Regions from separate parts of the Pseudomonas cistanchae genome, predicted to be linked through region 1. Evidence: predicted binding sites of a transcription regulator. Region 1 holds the regulator's gene; each other region holds the start of a gene.
What was found. The regulator sigma-54, encoded in region 1, starts transcription at its own class of promoters, with help from an activator protein. The targets are predictions, from matches to a motif close to ANTGGCATNNANNTTGCTNT.
Positions count from the first base shown of each region.

Region 2: nirB (nitrite reductase large subunit NirB) is a predicted target of sigma-54. The motif match lies at 2,831-2,850, and genes of this name have one in related genera.
Region 3: ACX0MV_RS08340 (CmpA/NrtA family ABC transporter substrate-binding protein) is a predicted target of sigma-54. The motif match lies at 1,929-1,948, and genes of this name have one in related genera.

Region 1 is NZ_JBTLWN010000001.1:1,095,716-1,103,525, forward strand. Features, by position in the region: gene pmbA (metalloprotease PmbA) at 1-484, shown strand, start outside; gene ACX0MV_RS04975 (HPr family phosphocarrier protein) at 522-794, opposite strand; gene rapZ (RNase adapter RapZ) at 807-1,664, opposite strand; gene ptsN (PTS IIA-like nitrogen regulatory protein PtsN) at 1,667-2,140, opposite strand; gene hpf (ribosome hibernation-promoting factor, HPF/YfiA family) at 2,156-2,464, opposite strand; gene ACX0MV_RS04995 (RNA polymerase factor sigma-54) at 2,652-4,169, opposite strand; gene lptB (LPS export ABC transporter ATP-binding protein) at 4,305-5,030, opposite strand; gene lptA (lipopolysaccharide transport periplasmic protein LptA) at 5,033-5,575, opposite strand; gene lptC (LPS export ABC transporter periplasmic protein LptC) at 5,562-6,131, opposite strand; gene ACX0MV_RS05015 (KdsC family phosphatase) at 6,141-6,680, opposite strand; gene ACX0MV_RS05020 (KpsF/GutQ family sugar-phosphate isomerase) at 6,680-7,654, opposite strand.
Region 2 is NZ_JBTLWN010000002.1:331,221-339,030, reverse strand. Features, by position in the region: gene nirD (nitrite reductase small subunit NirD) at 1-149, opposite strand, end outside; gene nirB (nitrite reductase large subunit NirB) at 146-2,602, opposite strand; gene ACX0MV_RS08430 (bifunctional protein-serine/threonine kinase/phosphatase) at 2,969-4,636, opposite strand; gene ACX0MV_RS08425 (nitrate/nitrite transporter) at 4,884-6,095, opposite strand; gene ACX0MV_RS08420 (choice-of-anchor Q domain-containing protein) at 6,565-7,810, opposite strand, start outside.
Region 3 is NZ_JBTLWN010000002.1:308,438-316,247, reverse strand. Features, by position in the region: gene ACX0MV_RS08345 (ANTAR domain-containing response regulator) at 23-601, opposite strand; gene ACX0MV_RS08340 (CmpA/NrtA family ABC transporter substrate-binding protein) at 620-1,804, opposite strand; gene acnB (bifunctional aconitate hydratase 2/2-methylisocitrate dehydratase) at 2,238-4,847, opposite strand; gene ACX0MV_RS08330 (DUF1289 domain-containing protein) at 5,332-5,808, shown strand; gene ACX0MV_RS08325 (universal stress protein) at 5,847-6,710, opposite strand; gene ACX0MV_RS08320 (MiaE family protein) at 6,969-7,577, shown strand; gene ACX0MV_RS08315 (SPFH domain-containing protein) at 7,628-7,810, opposite strand, start outside.

The sequences.
Region 1 (7,810 bases):
TCTTGATGAGCGCCCGCATATTCCGCGCGCGCTCGGCAGTGCTTCCTTCGACAGCGATGGCCTGGCGACTTATGCCAAACCCTTCGTCGAAGGCGGCAAGTTGGTGTCCTACATTCTCGGCACCTATTCAGGTCGCAAGCTGGGGATGCCGAGCACCGCCAATGCCGGCGGTGTTCACAACCTGTTCGTCAGTCACGGTAACGAAGACCGTCAGGCGCTGATCAAGCGCATGGGCCGCGGGCTGTTGGTCACCGAGCTGATGGGCCATGGCCTGAACATGGTTACTGGTGATTATTCGCGCGGTGCAGGCGGCTTCTGGGTGGAGAACGGCGAGATCCAGTTTCCCGTGCAGGAGGTGACCATCGCCGGCAACCTGCGTGACATGTTCCGGCAGATCGTTGCGGTGGGAAGCGATCTTGAACTGCGCAGCAACGTCCGTACGGGCTCGGTGATGATCGAGAAAATGACGGTCGCGGGCAGCTGAACCGGGGGGCTTAGCCGCCGCGTGACAGGCGTGGCGGCTACTCGCCTTCGTCGAAATAGTTGTTGATCAGCTCGATCAAGGCTTGCAGCGCCTGCTCATCCTGCTCGCCTTCAGTGTTGAGGTGGATGGGTGTGCCTTTGCCGGCCGCGAGCATCATGACCGCCATGATGCTCTTGCCGTCCACCAGGCTTGCTTCGCAGCGGCCAATCTTGACCTGACAGGGGTACTGCGCGGCAACGCCGACAAACTTGGCTGCGGCACGTGCGTGCAAGCCCAGTTTGTTGATGATGGTGATTTCGCAGCACGGCATTGCGGCAGTTCCTTAACTCAGGTCGCGGTGGCGAACCTGAACGTTCTTCAAAATGGGTTTCAGGGCTTCACCCAAGCGACTGGCCAGGTACACGGAGCGGTGGTGCCCGCCGGTGCAGCCTATCGCAATCGTGACATAGGCACGATTGCTGGCGGCGAAGCGCGGTAACCACTTGGTCAGATAGGCGAAGATGTCCTGATACATCTCTTCGACATCCGCCTGGGCGGAAAGGTATTCCACCACTGGCTGGTCGAGGCCTGAGTAGTCGCGCAAATCCGGCTTCCAGTATGGGTTAGGCAGGCAGCGCACATCGAACACAAGGTCCGCGTCCACCGGCATGCCGCGCTTGAAGCCGAAGGACTCGACCAGAAACGCGGTGCCCGGCTCCGGCTGGTTGAGCAGGCGCAGTTTCAGGCTGTCACGCAACTGATAGAGGTTGAGGTGCGTGGTGTCGATCTTCAGGTCGGCCAGGTCGATGATGGGTCCGAGCAACAGGCTTTCATCGGCAATCGCTTCGGCCAACGAGCGGCTTTCATTGGTCAGCGGGTGACGCCGGCGCGTTTCCGAGAAGCGCTTGAGCAGCGTTTCTTCATCGGCATCCAGGTAAATCACGTCGCACTTGATGTGGCGGGCGCGCACTTCCTCGAGGAGTTCAGGGAAGCGCTTGAGCTGGCTGGGCAGGTTGCGTGCGTCGATAGAGACCGCAACCTGCGGGTGCAGCAGCTCGGTGTGCACCAGCGTGCGCTCGGCTAGATCCGGCAGCAAGCCCGCTGGCAGGTTGTCGATGCAATAGAAACCGTTGTCCTCAAGTACATCGAGGGCGGTGCTTTTGCCTGAGCCGGAGCGACCGCTGACGATGATAAGGCGCATGGTTAGGCTCGATTGAGTTGGCTTTGTATATCCACCACGACCTGATACAAGGCCTGGCTGTCGGGCGCTTCGCGCAAGCGTTCGCGCACGTCGCTGCGATCAAGCATGCTGGCGATCTGTCGCAGCAACTCGAGGTGCTCATCGGTGGCGGCCTCGGGAACCAGCAGCACAAACAGCAAATCCACCGGGGCGCCGTCGATCGCGTCAAAATCTACCGCTGCGTCCAGGCGCAGAACAGCGCTGATGGGCGCCGTGCAACCAGGCAGCCGGCAGTGCGGGATGGCGATGCCATTGCCGAACCCGGTCGAGCCGAGTTTTTCGCGGGCAATCAGGCTTTCGAAGATGTCTTGGCCATCAAGGTCGGGCAGCTCGCGCGCCACGAGGTTGGCAATCTGTTCGAGAACACGTTTTTTGCTGCCGCCCGGCACGCTCACGAGAGAGCGGCCGGGGGTCAGGATATTTTCAAGTCGAATCATAGGAGATAGGCGATGTCAGCGGGCCATTGCACCCTGCTGACGGTCGAGCTGCTTTTCCTTGTGCTTGATGAGTTGTCGGTCGAGTTTGTCAGCCAGTAGATCAATGGCCGCGTACATGTCGTCATGTTCAGCATTAGCGACGATTTCGCCGCCTGCAATGTGTAGGGTCGCTTCGATTTTCTGCTTGAGCTTCTCGACCTCCATGATGACTTGCACATTGGTGATTTTGTCGAAGTGGCGCTCCAATCGAGTGAGTTTTTCGTCGATATAGTCGCGCAGGGCGTCGGTCACATCCAGCTGGTGTCCACTGATGTTGACTTGCATACCACTTTCTCCTTGTTGCCGTGTGTAAGAGACAGGCTAACAGCCTGCCACTGGAACACTGGGACGAGAAAGACTCTGGTCAGGCATCCGGCGTTGCAGATCAGCCAGTCGATACCGTGGAGTTGCCAGTAACGCAAAACTGAATACGGAATATCCAGCATGTGTCAGTCTTCCGCGTCGAGCCACCTTACATCAGTCGCTTGCGTTCACTGGAGGGCGCTATACCGAGGGATTCACGGTATTTCGCAACAGTGCGGCGAGCTACTTGAATGCCTTGTGCTTCCAGTAAACCAGCGATCTTGCTGTCACTCAACGGCTTTTTTGCATTTTCCGCGGCGACCAATTTTTTGATGATTGCGCGGATCGCGGTGGACGAGCATTCACCGCCCTCGGAGGTGCTGACGTGGCTGGAGAAGAAGTACTTCAGCTCGTAGATGCCACGTGGGGTGTGCATGAACTTCTGGGTGGTTACCCGGGAAATGGTCGACTCGTGCATGCCCACCGCTTCGGCGATATCGTGCAGCACCAGTGGCTTCATTGCTTCGTCGCCATAATCGAGAAAGCCGCGCTGATGCTCGACGATCTGGGTGGCGACCTTCATCAGGGTCTCGTTGCGGCTCTGCAGGCTCTTGATGAACCAGCGGGCTTCCTGCAGCTGGTTACGCATGAAGGTGTTGTCGGCGCTGGAGTCAGCACGCTTCACGAACCCGGCGTACTGCGCATTGACGCGTAGGCGTGGCATGGCTTCCTGGTTCAGCTCCACCAGCCAGCGATCGTTGTGCTTGCGCACGATGACGTCAGGCACCACATACTCGGGCTCGCTTGACTCGATCTGCGAGCCGGGACGTGGGTTGAGGCTCTGAATCAGTTCGATAACCTGGCGCAGCTCGTCTTCCTTGAGCTTCATTCGCCGCATCAGCTGGCTGTAATCGCGGTTGCCGAGCAAGTCCAGATAGTCGCTTGCCAGGCGCTGCGCTTCGCTCAGCCAGGGCGTTTTGAGCGAAAGTTGGCGTAACTGCAGCAGCAGGCATTCACTGAGGTCGCGGGCGGCTACGCCGGCCGGCTCGAACTGTTGAATGCGGTGCAGCACAGCTTGCACTTCGTCCAGCTCGATGTCCAGCTCAGGGTCGAAGGCTTCGACGACCTCATCAAGCGTCTCCTCCAGGTAGCCCTGATCGTTGATGCAGTCGATTAGCGTCACTGCGATCAAGCGGTCCTTGTCGGACATGGGTGCCAGGTTGAGTTGCCAGAGCAAATGGCTTTGCAGGCTCTCGCCCGCGGAGGTACGGGTGGTGAAGTCCCAGTCGTCATCATCGCTGCTGCTCGGCAGGCTGCTGGCGCTGGTTTGATAGACGTCTTCCCAGGCGGTGTCGACTGGAAGCTCGTTGGGAATGCGTTCGTTCCAGTCGCCTTCTTCCAGGTTGTCCACGGTTTGTGTGGTTTCCTGGTAGCTGGTTTCCTGATAGAGGGTTTCCTGCGGCTGTTCGGCTGGTGCCAAATTGCTTTCGGCACCATCGGCCATGGGGTCCGAATTGTCGAAGTCGTCGCCTTCTTCCTGGCGTTCGAGCATCGGGTTCGACTCCAACGCTTCCTGAATCTCTTGCTGCAGATCCAGGGTCGACAGTTGAAGTAGGCGGATGGCCTGTTGCAGCTGCGGGGTCATCGTCAGCTGCTGGCCCATTCTCAGGACTAGCGATGGTTTCATTGCAGACCTTAATTTACCGGCGTCTGTGCGCAATCCACTACAGCGGCGCCGTGGCGCCTCAAGGAAGCAAATTATATGCCTGACCCTAAGGCATTTGCCTAGCGCTAGCTGTGATTCGGCTAAGAAAAGCGCCCGTCACAGGCGGAATTCATGCCCCAGGTAAACTTCCTTGACCGTTTGGTTGGCCAGGATGGCCTCGGCATTGCCTTCTGCGATCAACTGGCCGTCGTTCACAATATAGGCGGTTTCGCAGATATCCAGGGTCTCACGGACGTTGTGGTCGGTGATCAACACGCCGATGCCCTTCGCCTTGAGGTGATGGATGATCTGCTTGATGTCGCCCACGGAGATAGGATCGACGCCAGCGAAGGGTTCATCCAGCAGGATGAACTTGGGTGCGGTCGCTAGGGCGCGCGCAATTTCCACGCGGCGGCGCTCACCACCGGACAGGCTCATGCCGAGGTTGTCGCGGATATGGCTGATATGGAATTCCTGCAGCAAGCCTTCGAGCTCTTTGCGACGTTCCGCGCCGTTCAGCTCCTTGCGCGTTTCGAGAATCGCCATGATGTTGTCGGCCACGCTGAGCTTGCGAAAAATCGAAGCCTCCTGCGGCAGATAGCCGATTCCGGCACGGGCACGGCCATGCATCGGCTTGTGGCTGACATCCAGGTCGTCGATCAGCACGCGACCCTGATCGGCCTGTACCAGGCCGACGATCATGTAGAAGCAGGTGGTTTTGCCCGCACCGTTGGGCCCGAGCAGGCCAACGATCTGCCCGCTGTCGATGCTTAGGCTCACATCACGAACGACCTGACGGCCCTTGTAGCTTTTAGCCAGGTGCTGGGCTTTCAAAGTGGCCATTGTTACTGCGCCTGCTGTTCGGCGGGTTTGTTTTTCGGCTGGATCACCATGTCGATCCGTGGCCGTGGCGTGGTCAGGTTGGTGCCTGTCGCTCGCCCGGCATTGACGATCTGGCGCTGGGTGTCGTAGACGATCTTCTCGCCTTCGAAGGTGTTGCCTTCCTGGATTACCTTGGCCTGGTCAATCAACACGATGCGCTCATTGGCCGCGAAATATTGGATGGTCAGGCCATAGGCTTTGACGATCTGCTTGTCGGCGGAGGGCTTCTGCTCGTAATAGGCCGGTTTGCCGACCGAGGTGAATACCTCGATATCACCCTGGGCATCCTGGGTGATGGTTACGGTGTCGCCCGTGATCTTGAGGGTGCCTTGGGTGATGACGACATCACCGCGGTAGACGGCAACGCCCTGCTTGTCATCGAGTTCCGCGCTATCGGCCTGAACTCGGATCGGCTGCTCGCGATCGGTCGGAAGTGCCCAGGCGGTAACGCTTCCGAGCGCGACGCCTAAGCTAAGCAGAATAGGGAGGGTTTTAACGAGCCTCATGCTGGCCTCTTACGTTGGACAGCAGGAGCATCCTGCCGTCATTTAAGTACGCTTTCATTCCTTGCGCCGTGGTCACCCCATTGGCGGCGTCGATTCTAACGGCTTGCTTGGTCTGCGCATATTCCTTCTCGGGAAATACCGTCAGGCGGCTGGTGGTGAGGATCGTCGGCCGGCCTTTGGCATCGGTGCGCTCCACCCGGACCTTATCGATCAGTTCGACCTCGGTGCCCTTGGGCGCTACTTCGCCGTGTTCGCTGCGAATTTTCCAGGGCAGTTCGGTGCCACGATACAGGTGCATGTTCGGGCTGGTCAGCAAGGTGACATCGCTGGCTTTGACGTGCTCCAGTTTGGAGGCGGTCATCTGGTGGTGGAGTTTGCCGTCTTCCTGGTACTGCACCGTGCGCGCATTGATCACGTAGAAATCGATGGGGTTGTCCACGCCGGCCTTGACCGGCTTGTCGGCGAAACTGTCCGGGCTGATATTCCAGTAACCCACTGCGGCCAGTAGCGCCGCGGCAATCAGAAAGCACAGCGGAGTTAAAAATTTACGCAGCATAAGAGGGCTCTATAGATAAGCGGCTTGGGCGGCATCTAGGTTGCCCTGCGCGCGCATGATCATTTCACAAAATTCACGCGCCGCACCTTCGCCACCGCGCGCCACGGTTACTGCATGGGCGTGCTGACGTACGAAGCCGTCTGCGCTGGCGACCGCTACCCCCAGGCCTACGCGGCGGATCACTGGCAGGTCCGGCAGGTCGTCGCCCAGATAGGCAACCTGCTCGTAGCTTAGGCCCAGTTCGCCGAGAAGTTCATCAAGCACGACCAGTTTGTCTTCGCGGCCCTGGTAAAGGTGATGGATACCCAGGTTCTGCGCGCGGCGTTCGACCACCGGGGTTTTGCGGCCGCTGATGATCGCGGTGCGAACGCCCGAAGCGATCAGCATCTTGATGCCATGGCCGTCAAGGGTGTTGAAGGTTTTGAACTCGCTGCCATCGACCAGGAAGTACAGCTTGCCGTCGGTAAGCACGCCATCCACATCGAAAATCGCCAGCTTGATCGCCTTGGCGCGCTGCAGCAGGTCCGGGTTGGTCAGGTCAGTACTCATTACATCACTCCGGCGCGTAGCAAATCATGCATGTTGAGCGCGCCAACCGGCTGCAGGTCATCGTCGACCACCACCAGCGAACTGATTTTGTGGTCTTCCATGATCTTCAGCGCTTCGGCGGCGAGCATGTCGGCACGTGCGGTCTTGCCATGGGCAGTCATCACATCGTCGATCTTCGCTGCGCGCACATCGATGCCGCGGTCCAAGGCGCGGCGTAGGTCGCCGTCGGTGAAGATTCCGGCAAGGCCACCGTCGTTTTCCAGCACTACGGTCATGCCCAGGCCTTTTTGGGTCATTTCCAGTAGCGCATCGCGCAAGGCGGTGCCCCGCTGTACTCGCGGCAGGCTGCTGCCGGCGTGCATGACGTTTTCCACTTTCAGCAGCAGGCGACGACCCAGTGCGCCGCCGGGATGGGAAAAGGCGAAGTCCTCGGCAGTGAAGCCGCGCGCTTCCAGCAGCGCAATCGCCAGTGCATCGCCGAGAACCAGTGACACGGTGGTCGAGGACGTCGGTGCCAGGTTGAGCGGGCAGGCTTCCTGGGAAACCCGCGCATCCAGATTGACCTCTGCGGCCTTGGCCAGCGGTGAGTCGGGATTGCCAGTCATGCTGATCAGCGTGATGCCGAGGCGCTTGATCAGCGGCAGCAGGGTCACGATTTCCGCAGTCGAGCCCGAGTTGGAAAGCGCCAGAACCACATCGTCGCGGGTGATCATGCCCATGTCGCCATGGCTGGCTTCAGCGGGATGGACGAAGAACGCGGTGGTGCCAGTGCTGGCCAGCGTTGCAGCGATCTTGTTGCCGACGTGCCCGGATTTACCCATTCCCACCACGACCACCCGGCCCTTGCTAGCGAGGATCAGCTCGCAGGCGCGAATGAAATCGCCATCGATTCGCTGCAGCAGGTCTTCAACCGCTTCCAGTTCGAGGCGGATGGTTCGTTGCGCTGACTTGATCAGTTCGTCGGACTGGTTCATGGCATCCATAACGGCGTGTGACTGAAAGTCGGCGATTATAAACAGAAAGCCGCGGGCGCTCACCTGCGAATCCGGCGCACCGCCGTTTTGCGTTCTGTCGGAGAGTCATTTGCCGTTGCATCTTGGCTGTTGGGCGACGCAGGGCCGAATGCTATA
Region 2 (7,810 bases), on a different contig from region 1:
GGGCCGCCCTTGTGCGGGCAGCGGTCGTCGAGGGCGAAGACTTCATCGGCCGAGGTCCGAAAAACCGCTATATCGCCCTTGGGGCCGGCGACGATGCGCGAACCGAGTGGGTTGATTTCCTCAAGCGCGCAGATATCCAGCCAATTCATACGGTGGCCTCCTCAATTTCTACAACGGCGATGCGATCGAATTCTTTCTTTAGCAGCGGTTGTTCGATGCGTTCTTTCCACGGGTCCTGTTCGAAGGAGAGGGCGAACTGCAGGCGTGCATTCAGTGCCTTGCGGTTCTCAGCGTCCTCGACCACGGCGTTTTTGATGTACTCCATGCCGACGCGCTGCAGGTAATGCACGGTGCGCTCCAGGTAGAAGGCTTCTTCGCGGTACAGCTGGAGGAAGGCGCCGTTGTATTCGCGCACTTCTTCGGCGGTTTTGAGTTTCACGAAGAACTCGGCCACCTCGGTTTTGATGCCGCCGTTGCCGCCGATGTACATCTCCCAGCCGGAGTCGACGCCGATGATGCCGACGTCCTTGATGCCGGCTTCGGCGCAATTGCGCGGGCAGCCCGACACCGCCAGCTTGACCTTGTGCGGCGACCACATATTGAACAGGTCGTGTTCCAGGTCGATGCCCAGTTGGGTCGAGTTCTGTGTACCGAAGCGGCAGAACTCGCTGCCGACGCAGGTCTTCACCGTCCGGATGGATTTGCCGTAAGCGTGCCCGGACGGCATGTCCAGGTCCTTCCACACCGCCGGCAGGTCTTCCTTCTTGATGCCCAGCAGGTCGATGCGCTGACCGCCGGTGACCTTGACCATCGGCACCTGATATTTGTCCGCCACATCGGCAATCCGGCGCAGCTCGGAGGGGTTGGTCACGCCGCCCCACATCCGCGGCACCACCGAATAAGTGCCGTCTTTCTGGATGTTGGCGTGGGCGCGCTCGTTGATCAGGCGCGACTGCGGGTCGTCCTTGGCTTCGCCCGGCCAGGTGGAAATCAGGTAATAGTTCAGCGCCGGGCGGCAGGTCGCGCAGCCGTTGGGCGTGCTCCAGTTCAGAAACGCCATGGTTTGCGTGATGTTGGTCAGGTGCTCGTCGCGGATGGCCTTGCGCACCTGGCCATGATTGAGCTCGCTGCAGCCGCAGATGGCCTTCTCGCTCTTCGGCTTGACGTCAGCCGCGCCGCCGACGGTGCTGATCAGAATCTGCTCGACCAGGCCGGCGCAGGAGCCGCACGAACTGGCGGCTTTAGTGTGTTTCTTGACCTCGTCGACGCTGAACAGGCCGTTTTCCTGGATTGCCTTGACGATGGTGCCCTTGCACACGCCGTTGCAGCCGCACACTTCCATGCTGTCAGGCATGCTCGCTGCGCTGCTCTGGCCCTGGTGGCCGACGTCGCCAAGGGTGCTCTCGCCGAACATCAAATGATCGCGAATCTGGCTGACATTGTGGTTCTCGCGGATCTGCCGGAAATACCAGCCGCCATCGGCGGTATCGCCGTACAGACAGGCACCGACCAGAATGTCGTCCTTGATCACCAGCTTCTTGTAAACGCCGCCGATCGGGTCGGACAGGGTGATGGTCTCGGTGCCTTCGCCGCCCATGAACTCACCAGCGGAGAACAGATCGATGCCGGTAACCTTCAGCTTGGTCGAGGTCACCGAGCCCTTATAGCTGGCGAACCCCAGCTGGGCCAGGTGGTTGGCGCAGACCTTGGCCTGATCGAACAGCGGCGCCACCAGGCCGTAGGCGATACCTCGGTGGCTGGCGCATTCGCCGATCGAGTAGATGCGCGGGTCGAAGGTTTGCATGGTGTCGTTGACCAGGATGCCGCGGTTGCACGGGATGCCGGCTTTCTCCGCCAGTTCGGTGTTCGGCCGGATACCCGCCGCCATCACCACCAGATCGGCCGGGATCACGTCGCCGCTTTTGAACTGCAGCGCACAGACCCGGCCTTCGCCGTTGTCCATCAACTCCTGGGTGTGTTCGTTGAGGCGGAAGTGAATGCCGCGCGCTTCCAGGGCGCCCTGCAGCAACTTGCCGGCGTTCTTGTCCAGCTGGCGTTCCAGCAGCCAGTCGCTGATGTGCACGACGGTCACGTCCATGCCGCGCTGCTTGAGGCCGTTGGCGGCTTCCAGGCCGAGCAGACCGCCGCCGATGACGACCGCGTGGCTGTGGGTCTTGGCGGTTTCCATCATCGTCTGGGTATCGGCGATATCGCGATAGCCGATCACGCCCTTCAGGGTGTTGCCAGGGATCGGCAGGATAAATGGGTTGGAGCCGGTGGCAATGAGCAGGCGGTCGTAGTCCGCTTCGCTGCCGTCGTCCGCGATCACCCGGCGCCGTTTGCGGTCGATCTCGACGACCTTGCGGCCGAGCAGTAGCTTGATGCCGTTGTCGGCATACCAGTTGATATCGTTGAGGACGATTTCCTCGAAGGTCTGCTCGCCAGCCAGGACGGGCGAAAGCAGGATCCGGTTGTAGTTCGGATGGGGCTCAGCACCGAACACGGTGATGTCGTAAAGGTCGGGGGCGAGCTTGAGCAGCTCTTCGAGGGTGCGGACTCCGGCCATGCCGTTGCCGATCATCACCAGCTTGAGTTTTTTCATGCCGGCCATCTCCTGAATCAAAAAGTACGGAAAAATTGTCGGGAACAATTTTTAACGTCGCCCCGCGACGGCTTGCAGCGTGGCTGCCAGGTGTGGCGAGCCGTAAAACAAAAAAGGCGTCCCGCCAGTTGCCTAGCGAGGACGCCTTTGTCCTGATCCCGTTCTATCGGGCAGTGCGCTCTCCACGTTGAGGGCCTCACTCTATGTCGGGTGTTGCATAGGGCTACCAATGCAGAGCTTGTGCCAACTCGCCTGATTAGCGTTTTTGCTGGGTTTTCAAGTGTTTGCGAGCGTCTTTCGGTAAAGCGAATTGCACTGTTTGAATGCGGCTTGCGCTGCATTGGTGCGCTACGCGCGTTTCACCGGTCAGGTCAGGAGCACCAGCAGCAGCGCCAGATTCACCAGTAGCGAGAACAACGCAACACCGCGCCAGACCAGCAGCGGCTCGCGCTCCAGCAACGGTCGCGGCTTGCTGCTGAGGGAGGTGCGTTCCCCCTGTTCGAGGGCGAGCAGCCATTCTTCCGCGGTTTCATAGCGCGCCTTTGGATCTGCACTGAGCGCGCGGTTCAGGCTGTCGTCGATCCAGCCGGGCAGGTCCGGGCGATAGCGGCTGGCCGGAGTAGGGCTGGCAAAACGCGGGTGCTGGAACGCCTCGATTTCGCCGTAGGGGTAGTGCCCGGTGAGCAGCTGATAGAGCGTCACACCTGCGCTATAGAGATCCTGTCGCGGGTCGGGCGCAGCGCCGGCGAAAGCTTCGGGGGCAATGTAGCTCGGGGTGCCGGGCAACTCGTGCGCTTCATCGCGCGACAGGCCAGGGCAGTACGCGAGGCCGAAGTCCAGCACGCGCAGCTCGCCGTCGTCGCCCCACAGCAGGTTCTCCGGCTTGATGTCGCGGTGCAGAATATTGCGTCGATGCAGCATGCCGAGCGCCTTGATCAGACGCGGGGCGATGTCCAGCCATTCGGGCAGCCCCAGCGGGCCGGACATGCGCATGTGCTCGGCGAGGGTTTGGCCGGCGTATTCACGCTGGATGTAATACAGGTGCTGACGTTGCGGCAGTGCGGGAATTTCAGCGAAGAAGCGCCCGGCGACCCGACGCAGAAACCATTCTTCCAGCAGCAGCGCCGGCCCCGCCTGCGGTTCTGTGGCGCGGCTGGCCGGCAGGGTCTTGAGCAGCCAGCGCCGCGCCTGGTTGTCGCGCACGCGATAGACCAGCGATTGGCGCGACTCGGCCAGCAAGCGCTCGATGTGCCACCCCTCGAATGCCTGACCGTCGCGCAACTTAGGCGGCAGCGGCCAGTGATCCAGTTGGGCGAGGGTGTCGGACAGCGCGCTCTCCGGCAGCGCATCGATGCGCAGCAACAACGCGCTGGCATTGTCCTGACTGCCAGCCAGGTGAGCCGCGCTGACCAGCGCGCGGCTGGCGGCGTCGAGGTCGCTTTCGTCATGCAGAATGCGCTGGATGCCAGCATCACCCAGGGTCGCCCACACGCCGTCGCTGACCAGCAGAAAACATTCGCCCTCGCGCAGCTCGCCGTCGAGGTAGTCGACCACCAGGTGCTGATCCAGGCCCATGGCGCGCTTGAGCACATGTTGCATGCCCGGCTGTTCCCAGACGTGGTCCTCGCTGATGCGCTCCAGGTGCCCGGTGTGCCACCGATACGCGCGGCAATCGCCGACATGCGCCAGGGTGAACCGGCGGCCACGCAACACCAGTGTCGTCAGCGTGGTCAGCAGTGGCTGGCCGCTGCCGTTGGCTTGCAGCCAGCGGTTATGGGCGACCAGCAGGCGGTCGAGGGATTGCGCCACGGCCCAGGTTTCCGGCGTGGCGTAGTAATCCAGCGCCAGCGCCTGCAGGGTTGCGCGTGCCGCCAGCCCGCCATCGGCGCACTGGCTCACGCCATCGGCGAGGGCGAACAGGTAGCCCTTGCTTGCCGCAAGACCTGGCGCCGGAGTCACCACGCGAATGGCGTCCTGGTTTTCAGCCCGTGGGCCGGTGGCGCTGGCTTCGCCGAAGGTCAGTTGCAAGGCCATGCAGACGTCCTGGATAGGCTGCTGAAGAAACGCTGAGGCAAAGGCGAGGCTGGTGAGGCCGCTAAGAAGAGCCGTTGCCGACTACTCCTGTCTTTCCTGACCAGTGCAATAGCGCTGCCAGTCAGCCTCGCCTTTGCCTCAGTGCTCCAATGTTTGGCGTAGTGGATCGCGCTTTACCGATCCACCGTTTTTCCATGGTTGCGCCAGGGTGGATGAAAAAGGCGTCATCCACCCTACGTTCGCGCAATTACACCCGAGCGGCGGTTACTGCAGCGCTGCCCCAGGTGGTGCGCCAGCGCCGCTTGACGCCATACAGACCGAACCAGGCCAGTACGCCAAGGCTGGCGAACAGCCACAGCCCCAGTTGGTAATCGCCGGTCTGCTGTTTGATGGTGCCCAGACCGGCGGCCAGGAGGAAGCCGCCAATGCCGCCGGCCATGCCGATCAACCCGGTCATCACGCCAATCTCTTTGCGAAAGCGCTGCGGCACCAGTTGGAATACCGCGCCATTGCCCGCGCCGAGGCCAAGCATGGCAATCACGAACAGGCTCAGCGCGGCAGTCGAACTCGCCAGGTTGAAACCCACCGCCGCGATGCTGATCGACGCCAGGGTGTACATCATCAGCAACGAGCGAATCCCGCCGATTCGGTCGGCCAGGGCGCCGCCCAGCGGGCGCATCAGGCTGCCGGCACACACACAGGCGGCGGTGTAGTAACCGGCTGTGATCGGGTTTAGGCCGTATTGATCGTTGAAGTAGCCGGGCAGGGCGCTCGCCAGGCCGATGAAGCCACCGAAGGTGACGCTGTAGAAGAACATGAACCACCAGCTGTCGCGGTCGCCCAGGGCCTTAAGGTAATCACCCATGGATTTTGGCTTCGGCCGCTCCGGCGCGTTTTTCGCCAGGAAAGCGAATATCACCAGGGTGAACAGCAGCGGAATCAGCGCCCAACCAAACACGTTCTGCCAGCCAAACAGCGCGGCAAGGCCCGGCGCGAACAGCGCTGCGAGCACGGTTCCGGAGTTGCCCGCGCCGGCAATGCCCATGGCCTTGCCCTGGTGCTGCGGCGGATACCACTGTGATGCCAGCGGCAGCGCGACCGCGAAAGCGGCACCGGCGAAACCGAGGAAGAGGCCGAGCAGCAAGGCCTGCTCGTAGCTGCCGATGCCGATTTGCCAGGCGCTGAAAAGCGCGCTGATGACGATGACCTGGCCGATCAGGCCGGCGGTCTTGGGTGACAATCTATCGGCCAGCAGCCCCATGAACAGGCGCAGCACCGCACCGGCGAGAATCGGTGTGGCGACCATTAGCCCGCGTTGCTGGGCGGTCAGGCCAAGATCGGTAGCGATCTGCACGGCCAGCGGGCCGAGCACGTACCAGACCATGAAACTCAGGTCGAAGTAGAGAAAGGCCGCGAATAAGGTCGGGGTGTGGCCGGATTTCCAGAAACTCGTATTCATCGAAAACCTCATCAGCGAAGGAAAATCCCGACCGGGCCCGCTCGCCATGGTCGTGGACATGGCAATCGAGCACAGCCGGGGAGGTGCCGTACTTGTGGTGCGGCACCCTGAGGCCGAAGCCGCAGCTGGTTAGGAAGGTTCAACCGTGCCGGGATGGATCGCAGCACCAGCACTTCACCCCAAACGCTGGGGCGTAAAACGAAAAACGTCGCGTCGACCCGCGCTTGGTTGAGCGTGGTCGAGGCGACGTCGTTGTCGTTTATCGAGTAGCCGCCGTTGGCTACTGGTGCCAATGCTTTAGCAAGAGCTGCGCCAACCCCGCAAAGGCTCGATCTGGGTGGCTTGGGATCAACTCATTGGCCTGTTTACCGCCGCAAAAAGAGGCGTCGGCAAACAGGCTGCACCTGATTGGGGCGATGCGGATTGACGCCTGACACGGGTTCGCTCAGGCCAGATGAGCAGAGGCGTCTCAGAATTTCGGCCGTTCGTAGGCACCCAGATCGCAAACCGCGGTGCCGTCGCCGTCACCGTCACGCGGGCGGCTGGAACCGCGCTGATCATGGCTGGCGCACGACCCCACAGCCGTATCAACCGCAGGGCTGCCGCGACGCAGGGCATGGGTCGGCAGGGTGCTGTTGTTGTTCGCCAGCGGGTACATGATGGTGGTGAACCGGGCGGTGTCATCCACCAGCGGCATGTCGGTGAGGCAGTTGCTGGGTGGCGTGCCCTCGGTGCCAGCGCCGAGCAGCATACCGCGGGCGGTTAGACGAGCATTGGGGCCACGGTTGAGACAATTCTTGTGGCCGGACCAGGTGTTGCTGTTGCCGACCACGATGCTGTTGCGAATCAGCAGAGTGCCGGTATTCAGGATGCCGTGGCCCTCGGGGTTGTCGGTGATGGTGACGTGGATCAGCGTCATGCTGGAGGGTGTGGCTGTAGCGGTTTCCCAGAACCGGCCGTTGCTGACGGCGCCACCGTCTTCATAGGTCCAGTTGCCGCTGAACGTCGCATTGGACAGCTTGATCACGCCGCCCTGGACGTTGCCAACCGCGCCGCCGTCGACCGAAGCGTGGTTGTCGACGAAGCTTGCACGCGCGATATCGGCGCCACCGCTGTTGAAGATGGCACCACCCACAGAACCATCGTCCTGATTGGCGCCGTTGTCTTCGAACACGGAATCGCGCACGAATAATACGCCAGTGTTGTGGATGGCTCCGCCGTCGGCGTTATCCATATCGCTCCCCGAAACGAAGTTGCGGGTGAACCGGGATCGCATGACAGTTAACTCGCCGCTGCTGGCGATGGCTCCACCTTCCGCACCGGTGCTGCCATCCGTACGGGCGATGGCGTTACCGTGAAAAAGGGTCTGACTTACCTTCAACTTGCCCCGGTTGTAGATAGCACCCCCGTTTACCGTGTGCCTGCCTCGCTGCAGGCTTATTGAGGCAAGCGACAATTGTGCGCCTTCCATCACCTCGAAAACCCGATCGATAGCGCCGCCGTCGATGATGGTGCGCTCGCTGCCTGCGCCGACGACGGTCAGGTTCGCTTGGACGTCCAGGTCGCCGTTCTGGTTAAGGTCCTCGTCGTAAATGCTGTAGTAATAGGGGTCGTCGGATGTGGGCGGCGCGATCGACAGCTGATAGGTCCCAGCCGCTAGCTGAATGCGGTGCGAGCCGGGAATGGAGCTGGCCATGCTCACGGCCTCACGCAGC
Region 3 (7,810 bases), on a different contig from region 1:
GCGCCGTGTTGTCATCCGCGACTCAACTGCCGAGCATGTCGTGCATCGCGATGATCTGCTCGGCCACCTGCACCAGCTTCTGCTGGCGGCCCATGGCCTGGCGGCGCATCAAGGTATAGGCCTCTTCCTCGTTGCAGCTCTTCATTTTCATCAGCAAGCCCTTGGCCAGTTCGACGCGCTTGCGTTCGGCCAACTGAGCATCACGCGCCTGCAGTTGTGCGCGCAGGGCCTGGTCGCTTTCAAAACGGGCCATGGCCACATCAAGAATCGGCTGCAGGCGCTGGGCGTGGATGCCTTCGACAATGTAGGCGCTTACGCCCGACTGAATGGCCTGACGCATCACTCCCGGGTCATGTTCATCGGTGAACATGACGATGGGGCGCGGCTGATCGCGGGTCACCAGCACCACCTGTTCCATCACATCGCGGCTGGGTGATTCGGTGTCGATCAGGATGACATCGGGACGCACGGCTTCCACCCGCTCGGGCAGATCGATGGTCAGCCCCGATTCATCGATAACCTCGAAGCCGGCTTCAGTCAGCGCAGCTTTCAGTCGGCCGACCTTCTTCGGGGTGTCGTTGATTAACAGGATACGCAGCATGACGGTGGCTCCTGTCGGTCAAAGGGCAACAGCGGAGCTGTCGACCAGGGCATCAATGGCAAAGCTGTGGGCATAACCGATGGGATCGCTGCCATCCCAGATTTTTCCATCGATCAATTGGCTGCTGCGCATTGCATCGGGTACCTGAATGCCGATTGCTTCTGCGGCCTGGGCATACAGCTCCAGTTGCTGAACCTGATTGGCGAGCCCTAGGTAGTCGGGGTCATCGCGCAGCAGGCCCCAGCGCCGGAACTGAGTCATGAACCAGATTCCGTCCGACAGGTACGGCATGTTCACCGCCCCCTCACCATGAAAGCGTAGCGGGTGAGCATCCTGCCAGGCGTAGCCGAGGCCGTCCTGATAGTGACCGAGAAAGCGCGGTTGTATGGCACTCAAGGGGGCGTCGAGGTATGCCTGGCCGCTGAGCAGGCGTGCGGTGCTGAGCTTGTTTTCCTCGTTCTGATCGATGAAGCGACTGGCTTCAAGCACCGCCATGATCAAGGCCCGTGCGCTGTTGGGGTTGCGCTCGACAAAAGCATGGGTGCAGCCGAGCACTTTTTCCGGATGATCCGGCCAGATCGACTGGCTGGTGGCGAGGGTGTAGCCTTGTTGTTCTTCCACGGCATGCGCGGCCCAGGGCTCGCCGACACAGAACCCATCGATACGCCGCGCCTTGAGGTGGGCGAGCATCTGTGGCGGTGGCACCACCACGCTTTCCACGTCATTCAAAGGGTGGATACCTTGGGCGGCAAGCCAGTAATACAGCCACATGGCATGGGTTCCGGTGGGAAACGTCTGGGCGAAGATCAATTTCGCACCGCTGTGGTGCGCGCGAATCTTCAGTGCGTCGCGACTGGTCACGCCGGCGAATTTGAGGCCCTGGGACAGGTTGATGCTCTGGCCGTTCTGATTGAGCCCCATCAGGATCGCCATGTCCGTGGCCGGTGCGCCACCAAGCCCCAATTGCACACCGTAGATCATTCCGTAAAGGCTGTGCGCCGCATCCAGCTCGCCGCTGAGCAGCTTGTCGCGCAGGGTAGCCCATGAGGCCTGGCGTTGCAGGTTGAGGGTCAGCCCGTATTTCTCGGCAAACCCCTGGGTGGCGGCAACGATTACCGACGCGGCGTCGGTCAGGGCGATGAAGCCGATATTCAGCACGCGCTTTTCCGGTGCGTCGCTGCGCCTGATGTCGTGCTCGCTCATGGTGCTTTTTCCTTGGTCCACGCAAAAAAGGTGCGGTGCCAATGGCTGATCTAGTCAGCGATTGGGGCGTCACCCGTCGTCTATCAAGTCGTGTTGCCGTTGGGAAGACTTGTCTGGCTATGGCACAGCAAGGCGTATGCCATTTGCCTGGATAGCGCTGATGCGCCTGAATAGAAAAAACTATATCGCCGTACTCTGTAGTGTGCAGGCGTCAGCGCTGAAGTGTGGATAGAGATGATTTGTAGGATGACGCGGGGCCGCCTGGGCCGCGCGCATGAGGAATTCGCAGCCTGCACTGGTGCTGACGGCGTACCTACCCATTGCAGCCATAGCAAGCAGGAGCAAATGCTACATGGGCAAAATAGCGTGAAAAGAAAAAGCCCCGCACAAGGCGGGGCTTCTCTTTACAGGTGCAGCGCGACGCGTTGTTTCGTCAGGCTTGAACGACCGGGATATTGGCGTTCGCAGCAGCTTCACGGAACTCGGCGATCTGGTCGAAGCTCAGGTAGCGGTAGACATCAGCCGCCATGGTGTCGATTTCCTTCGCGTAGACCATGTATTCCTCAACGGTCGGCAGGCGACCCAGGATCGAGGCAACCGCAGCCAACTCGGCCGAAGCCAGGTAAACGTTGGCGCCATCGCCCAGACGGTTGGGGAAGTTACGGGTCGAAGTCGAAACCACGGTGGAGTTCGCCTCAACGCGTGCCTGGTTACCCATGCACAGCGAGCAGCCCGGCATTTCCATGCGCGCGCCGGCTTTGCCGTAGATGCCGTAATAGCCTTCTTCGGTCAGCTGATGCTGGTCCATCTTGGTCGGCGGCGACAGCCACAGACGCGTCGGCAGGGTGCCTTTGACCTTGTCCAGCAACTTACCGGCAGCGCGGAAGTGACCGATGTTGGTCATGCAGGAGCCGATAAACACTTCGTCGATCTTCTCGCCCTGAACGGAGGACAGCAGACGGGCATCGTCCGGGTCGTTCGGTGCACAGAGAACCGGCTCATTGATGTCGGCCAGGTCGATTTCGATGACTTCGGCGTACTCGGCGTCCTTGTCGGCTTCCATCAGCTTCGGATCGGCTAACCAGGCTTCCATCGCTTGGGCGCGACGTTCCATGGTACGGGCATCGCCGTAGCCTTCGCTGATCATCCAGCGCAGCAGGGTGATGTTCGAACGCAGGTATTCGGCGATGGCCTTTTCCGGCAGCTTGATGGTGCAACCAGCAGCGGAACGCTCGGCGGAGGCGTCGGACAGCTCGAAAGCCTGCTCAACGGTCAGCTCGTCCAGACCTTCGATCTCGAGGATGCGGCCGGAGAAGATGTTCTTCTTGCCTTTCTTCTCGACGGTCAGCAGGCCTTTCTGGATGGCCACGTAAGGGATGGCATGGACCAGGTCACGCAGGGTGATGCCCGGTTGCAGTTTGCCCTTGAAGCGCACCAGTACCGACTCCGGCATGTCCAGCGGCATAACGCCGGTAGCAGCGGCGAAGGCAACCAGGCCGGAACCGGCCGGGAAGGAGATGCCGATTGGGAAGCGGGTGTGCGAATCGCCACCGGTGCCGACGGTATCCGGCAGCAGCATGCGGTTCAGCCAGCTGTGGATGATGCCGTCGCCAGGACGCAGGGACACGCCGCCACGGGTGCGGATGAAATCCGGCAGGGTATGGTGGGTGGTGACGTCGATTGGCTTCGGATAAGCCGCGGTGTGGCAGAACGACTGCATCACCAGGTCAGCGGAGAAGCCCAGGCAAGCCAGGTCTTTCAGCTCGTCACGGGTCATCGGACCAGTGGTGTCCTGGGAACCGACGGTGGTCATCTTCGGTTCGCAGTAGGTGCCAGGACGCACGCCTTTGCCTTCCGGCAGGCCGCACGCCTTGCCAACCATCTTCTGCGCCAGGGTGAAACCCTTGGTGCTGGTAGCAGGTGGCTCGGGCAGCTTGAACAGGTCGGTTGGGCCCAGGCCCAGTTCGGCACGGGCTTTCTCGGTCAGACCGCGACCGATGATCAGCGGGATACGGCCGCCAGCGCGGACTTCGTCGAGCAGTACCGGGGTCTTCATTTCGAAGGTGGCCAGTACTTCGTCGGTGCCGTGCTTGCAGACTTTGCCAGCATGCGGGTACAGGTCGATCACATCGCCCATGTGCATGTTGGAAACGTCGAATTCGATCGGCAGAGCGCCGGCATCTTCCATGGTGTTGTAGAAGATCGGCGCGATCTTGCTGCCGAAGCAGAAGCCGCCAGCGCGCTTGTTTGGCACGTATGGAATGTCGTCGCCGAAGAACCACAGCACCGAGTTGGTGGCGGATTTACGCGAGGAGCCGGTACCGACTACGTCACCGACGTAGGCGATCGGGAAACCTTCGCTGCGCATGGTTTCGATCTGCTTCATCGGGCCGATGGCGCCTTGCACGTCAGGCACGATGCCTTCACGGGCCATTTTCAGCATGGCCAGAGCGTGCAACGGGATATCCGGGCGCGACCAGGCATCCGGAGCAGGGGACAGGTCGTCGGTGTTGGTTTCGCCGGTGACCTTGAATACGCGCAGGCTGATCTTGTCGGCCAGGGTCGGGCGGTTCTTGAACCACTCGCCGTCAGCCCAGGACTGCAGCACGCCTTTGGCGTGAACGTTGCCGTTCTTGGCTTTTTGCGCGACGTCGTGGAAGGCGTCAAACATCAGCAGGGTGTGCTTCAGTTGCTCGGCAGTCACGGCAGCCAGTTGCTCGTCATCGAGCAGCTCAACCAGGGTGGCGATGTTGTAACCGCCTTGCATGGTACCGAGCAGTTCGACAGCGCGCTGACGGCTGATCAGCGGGGAAGTGGCTTCGCCTTTGGCAACGGCAGACAGGAAACCCGCCTTGACGTAAGCGGCTTCGTCCACGCCTGGTGGCACGCGGTTGGTGATCAGGTCGACCAGGAATGCTTCTTCGCCTGCAGGCGGGTTTTTCAGCAGCTCGATCAGGCCTGCGGTTTGTTCGGCGTTCAGCGGCTGGGGCACGATACCCTGAGCGGCACGCTCTGCTACATGGTTGCGATAGGCTTCAAGCACAGTTATTACCCTCATCAGTGGTCCCAAAGGGTTGTCCGGGACGCGATCCAGAAAACCCTGAACCAAGCGCTTCGTGGCTTTATGAGCCGCTCAGCCGAGGTTTCAGGGATTTCTTGCAGAAGCTGCTTTCAAAGTTTTACGCCGGCATGACGGGCGATGAGACGTGGCGCGGACGCTTGAAAAGAGCACTCAAGGTCGGCGCCATACCATCTACCTGCCGGATCAACTGTGCTCGTGACGCTTTGAAAACAGCTTCCAACGGACATTGGCGCCTATAAAAGGCGGGCCGATTCTACTGGAAAGCTTTGACAAAGTTAAGCTAAAGCCCCCGGTTCTCCGGCTTAGACAAAGGGTTAACCCGTAGCTCGCAGCGCTTCTGTGGAACAGGTTGCGACCTGTCTCGGGCGGCTCTGCTCTGGCTCGCCCCCGCGTTTCGGTGCCTGTTAAGATGCCTGCCTGTCAGCCAGGTACACGTTTCATCGCCATGTCCAACCAACGCATCAAAACACCCTGTGTAGGCCTTTGCTCCACTGTTTACGGGGATCTGGTCTGCCGTGGCTGCAAGCGTTTTCACCACGAGGTGATCAACTGGAACAGCTACAACGACGACGAGAAGCATGCCGTCTGGCTGCGTCTCGAAGTGTTGCTTGTGCAGGTGATGGCGGCGAAGTTGCAGGTGTTCGATGCTGAACGACTGCGCAGCCAGCTGGAGCAACGGCAGATTCGTTTCGTGCCCCAGCAGTCGCCTTATTGCTGGGCGTATCAGCTGATTGCCCGGGGTGCGCGGGTCATCAGTCAGTTGGAAGCGTACGGGATGGTGCTGCTGCCGGAGTTTCGCAACTGGGGCCTGCCGGAGTTGCGCGACGCCATTGATCGCGAATTCTTTCTGCTGTCAGAAGCGCACTACGAACGCTATATCGCGCCGAGATTCTTGCGGGAGGGCCTGGAAGTACGGGTTTGAAGGAGCCAGCTGGCAGCCGGCTCCCGTAGGTCGAAATCTCAGCGCTGGGCCACCAGTTCCTCCAGGTGGGCCATGATTTCGTCCGGTTTCAGCACCAGCACGTCACTTTCCAGCGTATCGAGCACCACTTCGGCGGTATTGCCGATCAGCGCGCCGGAGATGCCCGTGCGGGCTACGGTGCCGATCACTGTCACCGCCGCGCCCAGTTGCTGGGCTGTTATTGGAATCAGCGCATCGGCCGGGCCTTCGGCGATATGCAGATGCTCGTCGGGTATCTCATATTCGGCCTGAAACGCACGGCATTGCTCGCGATAACGCGCTTCAATGGTTTCTCTTAGCTGGAAAGTGGGGTCGGCCGCGGAGAGCATCGGTGATGGATGCGCCGCGATCACGTGCAGGTTTGCACTGGCCAGTGCGGCAATATCGAATCCGTGGCTGATGATGCTGGCGTGCAACGTGCGGTGTTCACCGTCGGCGTTGCCCACATCGACGGCCGCCAGGATGGTGCCGCCAGTCCACGACTTGTCGGTCTTCACCATCAGCACCGGGCTCGGGCAGTAGCGCAGCAGTTTCCAGTCATCCGGCGTCAGCAGCGCCCGCTTCAGCGGGTTATCCGGCAGGTGCTGCTTGACCACCAGTCCACAGCCTTCGGCCTGGAGCTCGCGAATGATGGTGGTGTGCACGTTCTCGTTCCAGGCTTGCTGACCGCTGACGCTGTAGCCTTCGAGGCTGAGCGCGGCGCGTTGGTCATTCAGATAGGCGCTGTGGTCGTGTTTGCGTTCGCACACCAACAGATGCAGATGCGATCGGGTGACGCCGGCGATCAATTTGGCGCGTCTCAACGCTAGGTCATCCGCCAGGTGCGGCTGCATTACCACCAAGATGCTGCGTATTGCCTGCATGGTCGTCTCCTTATCCCTGATTAGAATGGCGCTGCAATCACTATAGATCGCTCTACGGTTTACGATTCCCGTTCCGGTTCAAGCGGCACTGGTTGTTGCTGTGGCCATTCGTATAATGGCCGGCCCGCGCCTATGCGCTACCTCTGTGAGCCAGCCTGTGTCACCTGAATACCGCCGTTCGCCCGCTTTCTCCTCTGACGCCAAGTCCGCTCGCTTGTTGCAACAGTGTCAGCGCTGCTTAGGTGCAGAGGTGCGGGCATGAATTTTCCCGATATCCATGGGTTTCTCGGTTGCCGTACACCAGACGGCTGGATCCGCGCGGCGCTGGCTGATCAGGAAACCCTGCTGATCGATCACAAGAACTGCGAATTCAAGGCCGCCAGCACCGCGCTCAGTCTGATGGCGAAATACAGCACTTACGTCGACCTACTCAACGCGATGTCGCGGCTGGCGCGTGAAGAGCTGGTGCACCACGAACAGGTGCTGCGCATCATGAAGCGGCGCAAGATCGGCCTGCGTCCTGTGTCAGCAGCGCGCTATGCCTCGGGATTGCGCAAGATCGTGCGCACCCATGAGCCGCACAAGCTGGTCGATACCCTGGTGATAGGCGCGTTTATCGAAGCGCGCAGCTGCGAGCGCTTCGAGGCGCTGGTGCCGCATTTGGATGATGAGCTGGGCAAGTTCTACTTCGGCTTGCTGAAAAGCGAGGCGCGGCATTTTCAGAACTACCTGAAACTGGCCTATCAGTATGGCGACGAACAGGATGTCGATCAGGCAATTGAACGGGTGCGGGTGATCGAGCGGGAGCTGATCGAGTCAGCGGATACGGAATTTCGCTTCCACAGCGGCGTGCCCATCAGCCTGTGACCGCACCAAAAAAAGCGCCCTAGGGCGCTTTTTTTGCGGCTGGCTGGCGCTTATTGCTGAACTTTCAGATCCAGCGACAGATCGCGTGCAGCCTTGGTGGCGAGCACGCCCATCAGTTGGCCGATTTCGTCCTGACGGCTGCTGCCGCCGTTCACGCCACCAGCCATCATTACGCTGGGCACTGGCGCTTGCGCTGCGGCTTCAGCCCAGACCTTGTTGATTTCGATCAGGGC